Regions from separate parts of the Bacillus sp. N1(2025) genome, predicted to be linked through region 2. Evidence: riboswitches for the same ligand, from Rfam matches in the RefSeq annotation. Region 2 holds a riboswitch; each other region holds the start of a gene.
The links. A riboswitch is a leader RNA that binds a small molecule or an ion and turns the genes downstream of it on or off. The one in region 2 is predicted to bind S-adenosylmethionine.

Region 1: another riboswitch for S-adenosylmethionine. It lies ahead of ACNFN4_RS18485 (2-hydroxyacid dehydrogenase); the one in region 2 lies ahead of metN (methionine ABC transporter ATP-binding protein MetN).
Region 3: another riboswitch for S-adenosylmethionine. It lies ahead of ACNFN4_RS15410 (phosphoadenylyl-sulfate reductase); the one in region 2 lies ahead of metN (methionine ABC transporter ATP-binding protein MetN).
Region 4: another riboswitch for S-adenosylmethionine. It lies ahead of ACNFN4_RS11550 (bifunctional homocysteine S-methyltransferase/methylenetetrahydrofolate reductase); the one in region 2 lies ahead of metN (methionine ABC transporter ATP-binding protein MetN).

Annotation. Positions count from the first base shown of each region.
Region 1 is NZ_JBLTJB010000010.1:89,575-92,779, reverse strand. Features, by position in the region: gene ACNFN4_RS18490 (FGGY-family carbohydrate kinase) at 1-1,029, opposite strand, end outside; gene ACNFN4_RS18485 (2-hydroxyacid dehydrogenase) at 1,022-2,038, opposite strand; SAM riboswitch class I at 2,160-2,252, opposite strand; gene ACNFN4_RS18480 (molybdopterin oxidoreductase family protein) at 2,400-3,205, shown strand, end outside.
Region 2 is NZ_JBLTJB010000003.1:260,480-263,684, forward strand. Features, by position in the region: gene gcvH (glycine cleavage system protein GcvH) at 1-257, shown strand, start outside; gene ACNFN4_RS09085 (YusG family protein) at 312-548, shown strand; gene ACNFN4_RS09090 (toprim domain-containing protein) at 618-983, shown strand; gene ACNFN4_RS09095 (thioredoxin family protein) at 986-1,306, shown strand; gene ACNFN4_RS09100 (SCP2 sterol-binding domain-containing protein) at 1,403-1,753, shown strand; SAM riboswitch class I at 1,864-1,970, shown strand; gene metN (methionine ABC transporter ATP-binding protein MetN) at 2,076-3,101, shown strand; gene ACNFN4_RS09110 (methionine ABC transporter permease) at 3,094-3,205, shown strand, end outside.
Region 3 is NZ_JBLTJB010000006.1:255,077-258,281, reverse strand. Features, by position in the region: gene ACNFN4_RS15415 (inorganic phosphate transporter) at 1-581, opposite strand, end outside; gene ACNFN4_RS15410 (phosphoadenylyl-sulfate reductase) at 594-1,295, opposite strand; SAM riboswitch class I at 1,423-1,527, opposite strand; gene pyrE (orotate phosphoribosyltransferase) at 1,629-2,261, opposite strand; gene pyrF (orotidine-5'-phosphate decarboxylase) at 2,258-2,977, opposite strand; gene ACNFN4_RS15395 (dihydroorotate dehydrogenase) at 2,946-3,205, opposite strand, start outside.
Region 4 is NZ_JBLTJB010000004.1:226,505-229,709, forward strand. Features, by position in the region: gene ACNFN4_RS11535 (BMP family lipoprotein) at 1-38, opposite strand, end outside; gene ACNFN4_RS11540 (CvfB family protein) at 196-1,092, opposite strand; gene ACNFN4_RS11545 (YajQ family cyclic di-GMP-binding protein) at 1,192-1,683, shown strand; SAM riboswitch class I at 1,784-1,905, shown strand; gene ACNFN4_RS11550 (bifunctional homocysteine S-methyltransferase/methylenetetrahydrofolate reductase) at 1,995-3,205, shown strand, end outside.

The DNA of each region.
Region 1 (3,205 bases), on a different contig from region 2:
TGGCGATAAATAGGAGCCTAACGCAGAAATACAAGCATGATCATGTTTCGGCAGACTTGCGATTTCCCGTTCCATGACGCCGTAGGATTCATTCGGATAAAAAATGGATTTTAATTTTTGATAATTGAGTCCTGTTACACCCGGATTCGTTTCAAAGAGCCATTGACCTTCTTCTGTATGGCAATTCAGCCATGCATTCTTTAAACTTTCAGTTCCGGTCTCAGCTGTTATCTTTATAATCGGCGTCGTCGTGCCGGATACGATGACGATATCTCCCGGCTTTGCATCTGCACTTTTGATGGCAAGCTGTGTGTCTCCCCCGCCTGCAATCACAGGCACTCTTTCAGAAAGACCGAGAACCGCCGTTTTCTTAAACGTTAACATTCCGACAACCGTCCCAGATCGGACGAGTGAAGGAAGAATGGCAGAAGGCACACCGAAGATGTTGCATAATGTCTCTGACCACGCCTTTTTCCTTACGTCAAACAGCAGTGTTTCAGCAGCCTGTGACGGTTCATAGCTTAAAATACCGCTCAGCTCAAATGTCACCCAGTCACTGATGCTTGTGATGTACTTCACTTCTTTCCATAAAGACGGCTGTCTAGCTTTTAATCCGACAAGTTTCATGGCGGAAAATAAAGCGCTCGGAAGACGTCCGGTTTGCTGATGCACTTCTTCTTTTGCCTCAATCCCGTCTTTCCATTCACGGCCTCTGTTATCAATGTTGGGCAGACCGAGAAATGCCTTTTTATCTTTATTGATCAGAACAATTCCCTGCCTCTGGCTTGTTGAGGTGATTCCGATTAATGTAATATGAGGGCTTTTGGCAATAACCTTCCTTGCCATAGCGCTGATTTGCGTCCATAGCCCTTCCGGTGAGAAATATCGTCCGTCCGGATAAAGCGGATCCGTCACATATTCAATGTCTTCCCTTTCAAGCGCGGTCACTTCACCGCCGGCTGTCACGACCGCGACTCGCGCATTCCCCGTTCCGATGTCAAATACAAGGTAGCCTTTTTGTTCAGCCATTACAGCCTCCTCCTTCCGTTTCAAGTTCTCTTTTGTTATAAAGTTCACGTATTGAGCAGGTTTGGTCATGTTTCCATTTGAAAAGCGCTCCATTTAAAATCATCACATGATGATCTTCCACTTCAAATGTTGCACCCGCTAAATGGGGAGTCGCTAACACATTCGGCAAAGAGATCAATTCATAATCAGAAGATTCAGGCGGCTCGTGATAAAACACGTCAAGGATCGCTCCCTTAATCCGCCGTTCTTTCAGCACCCGCAGCAGCTCTTCCCTGTCTGTAACCGCCGCTCTTGACGTATTGACAAAAACAGCTCCCTGTTTCATCAATTGAAAGTGCCGGGCGCCGATAAGGCCGATGGTTTCTTCTGTGCGCGGCAAGTGAACGGAAACAATATCACTTTCAGAAAATACCCGTTCAATCGTCGTTTTTTCATACTCCCGGTTTTCATGACGGACAAATGGGTCATAGTAAAGCACCTTGCAGTCAAAAGCGGCCAATAGCCGGGCGATTCTCTGTCCGACAGCTCCGAAACCGATAAGGCCGACTGTTTTCCCCGTCAGCTCATTTCCTCTGAATTTGACGTAAGCCTGCAAATAATCACCATTCCACTTCCCGTCCTTCAGCCACTGATGGGAAGAATACGTATGACGCAAAAATGAAATCACATTTCCGATAAACATTTCAGCAACAGCCTGGGCATTGCGGGCCGGTGTAAAGAAAACGGGGATTTTTCTTTTAGTCGCCGCCGCAATATTCACATTAGACGGCATTCCTCGGCAGACACCGATAAAAGCGGTATCGGGCAATATGTCAATAACACGCTCAGACACCTCATCAAGTTCAGTAATAAGCCCCGACGCGTTTGTCTCTTGAATCATTCGGATCAATTCATCTTCCCGATAGGCCCGGCCGTGCTTCTTCCACGGCCGGTGCACAGTCCGGCCGAACAGCTCAGTCAGCTCCTTCAGCCCCTCGTCGTGATATGGTGCGGTAATTAAAACCGTCATGGTGCAAAACATCCTTTTCACATAAATTTTTTCATAAAAAAATCTCTTTCCCCAAAGAAGGAAAGAGATTCATATACCGTCTTTATGCGCTTGAAGCGCACAAATATGTATAGATCATCCTTTCCTATCTTTCAAGCATACGCTTGCTGGAATTGGCACAATAAATGTTGCCGAGGTTTCGTAGGGCCAGTCCCTCCACCTCTCTGGATAGAAAATAAAATGATGAAATTGTCAGGCTGTTTAAAAGAATAAACTCATCATAGAAAAGTCTTTCCGTGATGTCAACACTTTTTTTCTGAATTGACGTTCGATTTTGAAATGTTATAATGCTTACAATATAAACAAAGAGGAGAAATGGGCTATGAATTCTGCTGCAACACAGCCGAACGGGGTCTTTAAGTCGGTATGCTCACTAGACTGTCCCGATCAATGCGGCTTGCTTGTGACAAAAAAAGACGGAAAAATCGTTAACATTCAGGGAGACCCCGATCACCCGGTCACATCAGGGAATATTTGCAACAAAGTCAGACACATGGCTGAGCGTATTTATGATGAGAAGCGCGTAACCGTTCCGTTAAAACGGATCGGTAAAAAAGGTGAAGCCGCGTTTGCGCCTATTTCCTGGGAGGAAGCGATCAATACGATCAGTGCGCGCTGGAAAGAGCTTATTGCCGAAGAAGGAGAGGAAAGCATTCTTCCGTACAGCTTTTACGGCAATATGGGAAAACTGGCGGCAGAGGGAATGGACCGCCGTTTTTTCCATCGTCTCGGAGCGAGTCATCTCGAACGGACGATCTGCAGCAAAGCCGGTTCTGAAGGCTATAACTATACAATGGGTGAAGGAGCGGGTACTGATCCGGAGGAGACCATACATGCAAAGCTCTTTATTTTTTGGGGGATCAATGCCGTCAGCACGAATATGCATCAAGTCATGATTGCTCAAAAAGCCCGGAAAAAAGGAGCTAAAATTGTCGTTATCGATGTACATAAGAACCAAACCGGCCGGCTTGCCGATTGGTTTATTTCCATTCGCCCCGGCACAGATGCCGCACTCGCCCTCGGTATCATGCATGTCTTATTCGACGAAAACCTTCACGATGAAGCATTTCTCACAGAATACACCGAAGGCAGTGACGAATTAAAAGCGCATGTTAAACACTATGATCC
Region 2 (3,205 bases):
TTCCGGAAGTCGGCGCCGAAATTAAAGCGGACGAGCCATTCGGCAGCGTGGAATCCGTCAAAACCGTATCCGAACTGTACGCACCGATTAACGGAACGGTGACGGAAGTGAACGAAGACCTTGATGACAGTCCTGAATTCGTAAACGAGTCTCCGTATGAAAAAGCGTGGATGATCGTCGTGGAACCGGCTGATGCTGAAGAAATCGAAAACCTCATGACTTCCGAGCAATATGACGAAATGACACAGGAAGACTGATCGGATAGCAAAGGGGCCATTTGGACATTCTATCTGTAACGGGAGGTGTCTAAAATGGCTTTTGATAAACAAAAGGTCGATGTGACGGAGAACGTTACGGGCCGCTTTCAAAACGGCCGGTTTTCCTTGTTTCATGAAAATGAAGCCATCGGCGAGATGACAGGCATGGACCAGTACGAGCTCAAACAGGGCTTTTCATTTGAAAATCAAAAATTTTATAAAACAGCCGATGTCATAAACGGCAGCGATCCGAAATATGTCGATTGCGATTATGAGAATGGCTGGTGTTAACAGTTGGCGGTGAATTTCACTGCCTTCTTTTTCAATCTGACGCTAAAACAATCGGCAGGTGACGCGCTTATGTACAACGGAGATGAAAAGGTCATTATCGTAGAAGGAAAATCTGATAAAATCAAAGTCAGGGAAGTGCTCATCGAACCCGCGGAAATCGTCTGTACTAACGGAACAATCGGCCAAACCGAACTGGAAGATTTGGCGGACCGCCTGTTTGACAGAGACGTCTATATTTTAACGGACGCAGATGACTCCGGAGAAAAATTAAGAAAACAGCTGAAACGGGAGCTTCCCGAAGCGCGCCATATTTATATAGACAGAACATACAGGCAAGTCGAGTCGTGCCCGGGCCATCATCTCGCATCTGTGCTGATCAGAGCCGGCTTTGATGCTGACACTGTATTTTTGAAAAAGAACGACCTGAGGTGGTAATCATGAAAGAACTCCAAGAAAATGAACTCGAATCGATTCAGGATGACGTTTATCTCCTGTATTTGTACACCCCGTTTTGCGGCACATGCCAGCTGGCGTCCAAAATGCTTACTGTCGTCGAAGAAATGCTGCCCGGCGCCGCCTTCTATAAAAACAACGTGAATTATTCCCCCGCATTCGCCAAAGCCTATCAGATTGAAAGCGTTCCGTGCTTTTTGCTGTTTAAAGGCGGAGAGCTTGTTGAGAAAGGATACGCCTTCCGCTCCGTTTCCTATTTATATGAGCTGATTAAACAAAAAACATCGCAAACGTTCCCGATGTGACAATATTTACAGGAAAATGTCGTGCGGTTTATAAAGGGTTCTGTCCGTTAAAAAGAGAAAGTGTATGTATGGCCATTAAAACGGGAGGTTATACGAGTGGAGAAAATAGAAGTTTCAGAGAATGACGGACAGCATCTGTTTTTGAAACCGCTATTAAACGCCTCAACGCTGCTGATTACATTCCAAGGAGAAACAGAAGCCTTAACGGTCTCAATTAACGGACAGGGAGAAATGAGGAAAACGTCGGTTTCAAAGGAAAAATCTAATTTGACCTTTTACGGAAACCAGACGGAAATCATCCATCTCCTGCATGGTGATGTCTCTTTGCAAAAGCTTATCCAAAGCGGAAAACTCAAAGTGAAAGGATCATTCAGAGCTCTGCTGAAGCTGGAGGCCATCCTCTGGCTGACAAACGGATTTTTTCAGGCGATCAGTAAACGGCCGTAACTGCCAATCTACTATGTGACAATAGCTTCCAATATTTATTTTATTGACTTTTTATCATTCGCCGTGCTATTCTACAGTAAGAATTTCCGGACGAAAATACGATATGTTTTCTCTTATCAAGAGAGGTGGAGGGAAGTGCCCTATGAAGCCCGGCAACCATCAACAATGTTGAAATGGTGCCAATTCACTCGAAGCGGTCTGCTTTGAAAGATGAGAGAAAGGCCTTTTTCAATCAGCCTTTCTGCTCATTTATGCAGAAAGGCTTTTCTTTTGCGGAGAAACCCGGAAGATTTCTTAGAATAGTGTAAGGCGGGTGATTGCTTTGATCCATCTTCAAAATGTTTCAAAAATTTACAAAGCGAAGCATGGGGATGTCAATGCTGTCCAAGATGTCACTCTTGATATCAAAAAGGGCGAAATATTTGGAATTATAGGATATAGCGGAGCTGGTAAAAGTTCCTTAATCCGTCTCCTGAACGGCCTTGAAAAGCCGACGTCGGGAACCGTGGAAGTCGCGGGGACGGAATTAAATAAAGTAAGCAGCCGCGGACTGAGAAAAGCGCGCCAGGAAATCAGCATGATCTTCCAGCATTTTAACCTTCTGTGGTCGCGCACCGTCCGGGAGAACATTATGTTCCCGCTGGAAATCGCCGGCGTGAAAAAAAGCGAACGGATCCGCCGCGCTGATGAATTGATTAAACTGGTCGGATTAGAGGGGAAAGAAAAATCTTATCCGTCGCAGCTGAGCGGCGGTCAAAAGCAGCGTGTCGGCATAGCCCGGGCGCTCGCCAATAATCCGAAAGTCCTTCTGTGCGATGAAGCGACATCAGCGCTTGATCCGCAGACGACCGATTCAATTTTGGATCTTTTATCCGATATAAATGACAGACTCGGTCTGACGATCGTGCTCATTACCCATGAAATGCACGTCATCCGAAAAATCTGCAACAGAGTCGCCGTCATGGAAAACGGGAAAGTCGTTGAAGAAGGCGAAGTACTCCAAGTTTTCAGAAACCCGCGCGAACTGATGACCAAGCGTTTCGTTCAGCAGGTGACAGAACCGGAGGAGACGAAAGAAACCATCCAGCATTTTCTGCAGGAAACAGCGACAGGAAAAACGATTCAGCTTTCATTTGTCGGGCAGGCCGCCGAGCAGCCCCTCATTACGGAAATGATCCGAAACTTTGATGTGGACGTCAATATTCTGCAGGGGAAAATTTCACAGACGAAGGACGGAGCCTACGGTTCTTTATTCATTCATATTGACGGTCAGGAAAAAGAAGTAGAAAACGTGATCCGGTTCATCAAAGACAAACAGGTAGAAGCAGAGGTGATCACAAATGTTTGAAAAATGGTTCCCGAACGTTGATATAACCGAGCTGTGGACGGCCACATACGAGACCCTTTATATGACGGTCATCGCATTAGTTTTTTCATTTATCATCGGAGCGA
Region 3 (3,205 bases), on a different contig from region 2:
GCAACCAGAGGGCCCACTGCATTTGCGACATTATTCATTCCGGCTGAAAAAGCTTCCCAAAACCCCGCAATCAGCAGCACAATCCCTAAAATCTTCTGTTTCCGATTCGAAATGACTCGAATATTCAGAGAACTGAATACCTTCGAGACGAGAAACGTGAAACAGAACGCGACAAACGGTACAAGCACCCAAAAACTCACGATGACCAAAAGATGCTGTAAAAACAATACTTTGTACGCGACGCCGACACCGACAATCGCCCCGACAGTGACCTCACTCGTCGACAGCGGAATGCCGAGCACATTCGCCGTGAATAACGATAGCGCCGCCGATCCGATAATAATGCAGACAATGGTGAGCGTAATGGTTTGTTCGGGAATGATTCCGCCGCTGATCGTCTTAACAACTTCACCGCCGCCGATAACCGCCCCTGACAGGACTCCGGCCGCGCAGATGATCAGCGCATACGTTTTCTTTTTAACGGCGCCGGACCCGTAAGCGACTCCCATTGAAGCCGCGGCTCCGCTGGCTCCGATATTCATGGCAAAAAACAGGCAGAATAAAATAGCGGCTAATTCCATCGTGCAGCTCCTTTATTCATGCAGTCCGCATTCTGTTTTCGCCATGCCGTTCCATCTGCCGCTCCGCAAATCTTCCGCGGTAAATGCAGGTGAAGTGCACGGTTCACAGCCGATGCTCGGATACCCCTGATCGTGGAGGATATTGTAATCCAGCTCATGCTTGGAAGTATATCTCCAGATGTCTTTCCATGTCCAATGGATCAGCGGGCATACTTTAATCGATTGAAACTTGTCGTCTTTATTCAGGAAATTCGTATTCGCCCGGCTCGGCCCTTGATCCCGGCGAAGACCGGACAGCCATGCCGGATGCCCCGCGAGCGCTTCTCTTAACGGCAGAATTTTTCTGATGTAGCAGCACTGGTTCGGTTCTCTTTCCCACAGTTTATCTCCGTGAGCCTCGGCCTGTTCCTCAAGAGTAAGGCTTGGCTTTTTCAGGATAATGTTCAGCCCCGGGTAACGCTCTTTCACTTTTTCGATCGTTTCATATGTTTCTTTAAAGTGAAGACCCGTATCAAGAAACACGATTTCCGCGTCTTTCTTTACTTTAGAAATTAAATCGATCAGGACGATGCCCTCAATCCCGAAGCTGCACGCGTAAACAAGCTGGTCTCCGTAGTGGCCGTATGCCCATTTTAAAACGGACAGCGCGCCTTTATAGGAATCGTCTTCCGGAAATGTAATCGCCGGCTCTTCCCATGTGTCATACGTTAGCATTTTTTCTTTCCTCCTCCCGGAGACAATCAAACAGCTGTTGTTTTCTGCCGGTTGTCTTATCCCTCAATCTTTTTTTCATATAAAAAACTTTCAATCCAGCGGAATGAAAGACAGTGACCCGGTATAGCCCTTATCTTCAAAATGCTGTGCATTTTTCTGGATGCGGCACCTTGCAATTCACGCAGGTTGCCGGGCGTCATCGGTCCAGTCCCTCAGCCGCTCTTGATAAGCTTTTTAGATTTGTACTAAATTTTAGCACAATTCTAACAGAAGTCAACCCGAGTTTTTTGATAGGAATAATAAAACAGGCCCTGAGGCCTGTTTTTATTGTCATTATTTTTTAAACCAATCTTTTGACTCGGGATTCAATTTCCATGATTTCAGTTTTTCAATGTCATCTGAATGTATCGTTCCGTTTGCAAGCGCGACTTCAATCAGCGTGTCATAATCCGTTAACGAGTAATAAGGAAGACCCGCTTTTTTAAAGGCTTCTTTTGCTTTCGGCAGTCCGTATGTAAAAATGGAAATGACGCCGAGGACTTCCGCGCCCTCTCTTTGAAGGGCCGCCGCAGCTTCAAGCACGCTGCCCCCGGTAGAAATCAAGTCTTCAATCACGACTGTTTTTTGTCCTTTCTTAATGGCGCCTTCTATTTGATTTCCTTTGCCGTGCGCTTTCGGTTTGCTTCTGACGTAGCACATCGGCGCGCCTGTACGATCTGCGAGAAGCGCAGCATGCGGAATGCCCGCCGTTGCAGTGCCCGCGATCATCTCCGCCTCGGGGAAATGCTCTTTCAGCAGTTTGCCGAGCCCGTCCGCCACATCATTTCTCACTTTTGGATACGACAATGTCAGACGGTTGTCACAATAGATCGGTGATAAAATGCCGCTCGCCCACGTAAACGGCTCATTCGGGCGTAAAAAGACAGCTTCAATGTGTAATAGATGTTTTGCGATAGCCTGTTTCATCGGCGAACGCCCTCCCATTCCAGTTTAATTGCTTCATATGCTTTAACGGGGTTTTCCGCTTTTGTAATTGAGCGGCCCACGACGATGGCTGACGACCCGTTTTCTTTCGCAAATGACGGAGTCGCCGTCCGGACTTGATCGTCAGCTGCGTCACTGGCCGTGCGGATGCCCGGTGTGACTGTCAGAAATGAAGGCCGGACCGCTTCATAAATGGCTTTTGTTTCATGTACCGAACATACCACTCCGTCCAGCCCGCACTCTTCCGCCATTTTGCCGTAATGCACAACCGTTTCTAACAGCGGCTTATGCAGCAGAAGCTCTTCCTTCGCCACCTGCTCTGAAGTGCTGGTCAGCTGAGTCACCGCGATTAAAGACGGTCGTTTTCTGCCTGCCGGCGTGCCTTCTTCAAGCCCCTCTAGGGCCGCCCGCATCATGCGTGCGCCCCCTGCCGCATGCACATTGACGAGATCAACGCCGAGGCCGGCAAGCCGCCTCATCGCTTTATTGACCGTAGTCGGGATATCATGAAGCTTTAAATCTAAAAATATATCACAGTTCCGTTCTTTTAATTGGTGAATGATGGCGGGGCCTTCCTGATAAAAAAGTTCCATCCCCGTTTTGACAAAAAGCCTTTCCTTTTCAAACAAGTCTAAAAACGTTAAAGTCTCTTCCCCTGATGCAAAATCAAGCGCGATGATGGGCAGGTTGTTTTTCATGTTTCCAGCTCCTTCCGATGCATTCACTTACAGATTGAAAGCCGTGTTGGCGCAGCACACGGGGGAGCTGTTCTATGATTTCCGGGCAGACGAACGGATTGACGAAGTTCGCCGTGCCGACGGCAACCGCACTCGCTCCCGCAAGGAGAAATTCTAATGCATCCTCTGCGGTCTGAACGCCGCCCATCCCGATAATCGGGATTTGAACGGCCTGGCTGACTTCGTATA
Region 4 (3,205 bases), on a different contig from region 2:
ATCAGCAGTACAGCCGCAAATATCGCCATTTTTTTCATTGAAACTCTCCTTTTGTTTTTTCTATAGTTATATATCGGTTCGGATGTCAGAATATTTTATTTCAATAAAACAGGATGTTAAACAAATGAGGAATATAGCAGCTTTTGAGAAAATAAAAAACATCGGTTTTGGTTCACCGATGTTTTTGCAGAACATTTATTGTTTTTCGTATGTCCAGCCGTCTTTCTGATACACTTTGCCGTTTTTCATCAGGTGCCCGAGCGCCCGCTTAAAGGCGGCTTTGCTTAAATGAAACCGTTCGCGGATATCGTCAGGATGGCTTTTGTCTCCGTAAGGCATCGCGCCGTTTCTTGATCTCAGGTAGGTCAGAATCTCTTCCGCGTCAACCGAAAGCGCATCCTGCTTTCTCGGCAGCAGGGACATGTTGACGGAGCCGTCTTCCTTTACCTCGATGACACGCCCTGTCACGCGGCTGCCGAGTCTCGGCTCTTCTTTTCTTTCTGAAGGGTGAATAAACGCGCGGATGCCTTCATCGGTAATCAGAAAAGATCCTGATGCAATCAGTCTGTACACCGTGCCTGTCAGGTCTTTATTCATGACGTCTTCCTCTGCATCCGTAAATAATTCACTGATGATATCCTCAGGCGCCGGTTTGGCAAACATGCGCCCGCGGCTTGTCACCTTCAGCATGCAATACAGTCTGTCTCCTTTTTGCGGCCAGACGGATTTGTACGGAGGCAGGTGCTCCGTTGCGACGAGCGCGTCTTTTGACAGACCGACGTCGACGAATACGCCCATATCTTCCACAGCGTCCGTCACTTCCACCCATCCGTAGTCATAAAAGCTGATGAGCGGCTTTTTCATCGTCGCCGCGAGTCTTTCCTGATGATCGACGTAAATAAATACGTCCACTTCATCTCTGTCTTCGATATCCTCTGTGATTTCACTGTTATGTAAAAGAACCGTATCCTCGCCGTCGGTTAAAAAATAACCGAAATCGGTTTGGTGATCTATACTAAGCGTGAGCTGCTGCCCTGGTCTCATGTTATCGTCCTTCCTGATTCGCCCGTATGAGGCTGATGTTTTTCTCATTTTTTCCAATATGCATAAATTCATGCTTTATGCTGTTGGACATTTCTCTTTATTCTACTATAATCAACTCATAAGTGAAATGTTATAGGAGGTTTTCTCATGGCAAAAGAAAGTTCTTTTGATATTGTATCCAAAGTTGAATTTCCCGAAGTGCAGAATGCGATTCAGATGACGCTGAAAGAAATCGGCACGCGCTATGACTTTAAAGGATCGAAAAGCGATGTGAAGTTAGAAAAGGAAGAACTTGTCCTGATTTCTGATGACGAGTTTAAACTGAATCAGCTCAAAGATGTGCTGAGCGGCAAGCTGATCAAACGGGACGTGCCGACGAAAAACATTGAATACGGCAAAATCGAAAATGCAACTGGAGGCACGGTGCGCCAGCGCGCGAAGCTTGTACAGGGCATTGATAAAGACAATGCCAAAAAAATCAACGCGGTGATTAAAAACTCCGGCTTGAAGGTCAAGTCGCAGATTCAGGACGACCAAGTGCGCGTCACCGGAAAAAATAAAGATGATCTGCAGCAGATTATTGCAGCCGTCCGCGGAGCAGACCTGCCGATTGACGTTCAATTTATTAATTTTAGATAAATTATGTGATTCCTATTGATTATTGTCTCTATTTTCGGTAAATTTGGAGAAAGGGATTTTCACAGTTAAGTTTTGGAAACCCATGACAATTACATGAACGTTCTTATCAAGAGAAGCCGAGGGACTGGCCCGACGACGCTTCAGCAACCGGTGTAGTGGTTTACCCAAACCATGACCAAGGTGCTAAATCCAGCAAGCTAAAAACAGCTTGGAAGATAAGAAGAGAGACAAATGATTACAAAGTCTTCTTCTTAAGAAGACTTTTTTTATTTCTCTTTTTTCCTTGCTGAATGTGATGAAGGAGGCAAACAATGGGACTATTACAAGACTTAGAAGAACGGATTTTAATCGGGGACGGCGCGATGGGCACTCTCCTCTATTCCTACGGCATTGACAGATGTTTTGAGGAACTGAACGTATCAAAGCCCGAAGAAATCAAGCGGATACATAAGGCTTACGTGGAAGCCGGGGCAGACATCATCCAGACAAATACGTACGGCGCGAATTTTATTAAGCTCTCAAGATACGGACTTGAGGATGAAACGAAAAAAATCAATCAGGAGGCGGTCAGAATCGCGCGCGCTTCCTCAGACGGCGCTTATGTATTGGGAACGATGGGCGGCATCCGCACCTTTAACAAAAACGCCTACAGCCTGGAGGAGATTAAACGCAGCTTTCGGGAGCAGCTTTATTTATTGCTGCACGAAGAGCCGGACGGTCTGCTTCTGGAAACATACTATGATTTAGAAGAGGCCCGCGAAGTGCTGAAGATCGCGAGAAAAGAAACGGAACTTCCGATTATGCTGAACGTATCCATGCACGAACAGGGCGTGCTGCAGGACGGAACGCCGCTTCGGGAAGCCCTCAGGTCCATTGCCGATCTCGGCGCTGACATAACGGGAATCAATTGCCGGCTCGGCCCGTACCACATGATTGAAGCGCTCACCGAAGTGCCGATTTTCCGTGACGCTTATTTATCGGTCTATCCGAACAGCAGCCTTCCGTCTTTAGAAGAAGGCCGGCTTGTTTATGATACGGACGATGCCTATTTCCGGGAGAGCGCCGTACAGTTCCGCACTCAGGGCGCGCGCATTATCGGCGGCTGCTGCGGTACGACGCCAAACCATATCAGAGCCATGGCTGAAGCGGTCCGCGGACTTTCTCCCGTCACTGATAAAGAAGTGAAAATCAGACGGGAAGAAGAAGTCATCTCCGTCCGGAATGAACGGACCGAGCCGGGTTTAAACGAAATCGCCGCTCAAAAACGGTCAATTATCGTAGAGCTTGATCCGCCGAAAAAATTGAATTTTGACAAATTTCTGCAAGCAGCGGCTGAATTAAAAGAAACCGGCATAGAAGCGCTGACGCTCGCTGACAATTCATTGGCGACACCGCGGATCAGCAATGCCGCCTGCGGTTCATTGCTGAAAGAGCGCCTTGATATCCGTTCTCTCGTTCACATTACATGCAGAGACCGCAACATCATCGGCCTTCAGTCACATTTAATGGGGCTGGATACGCT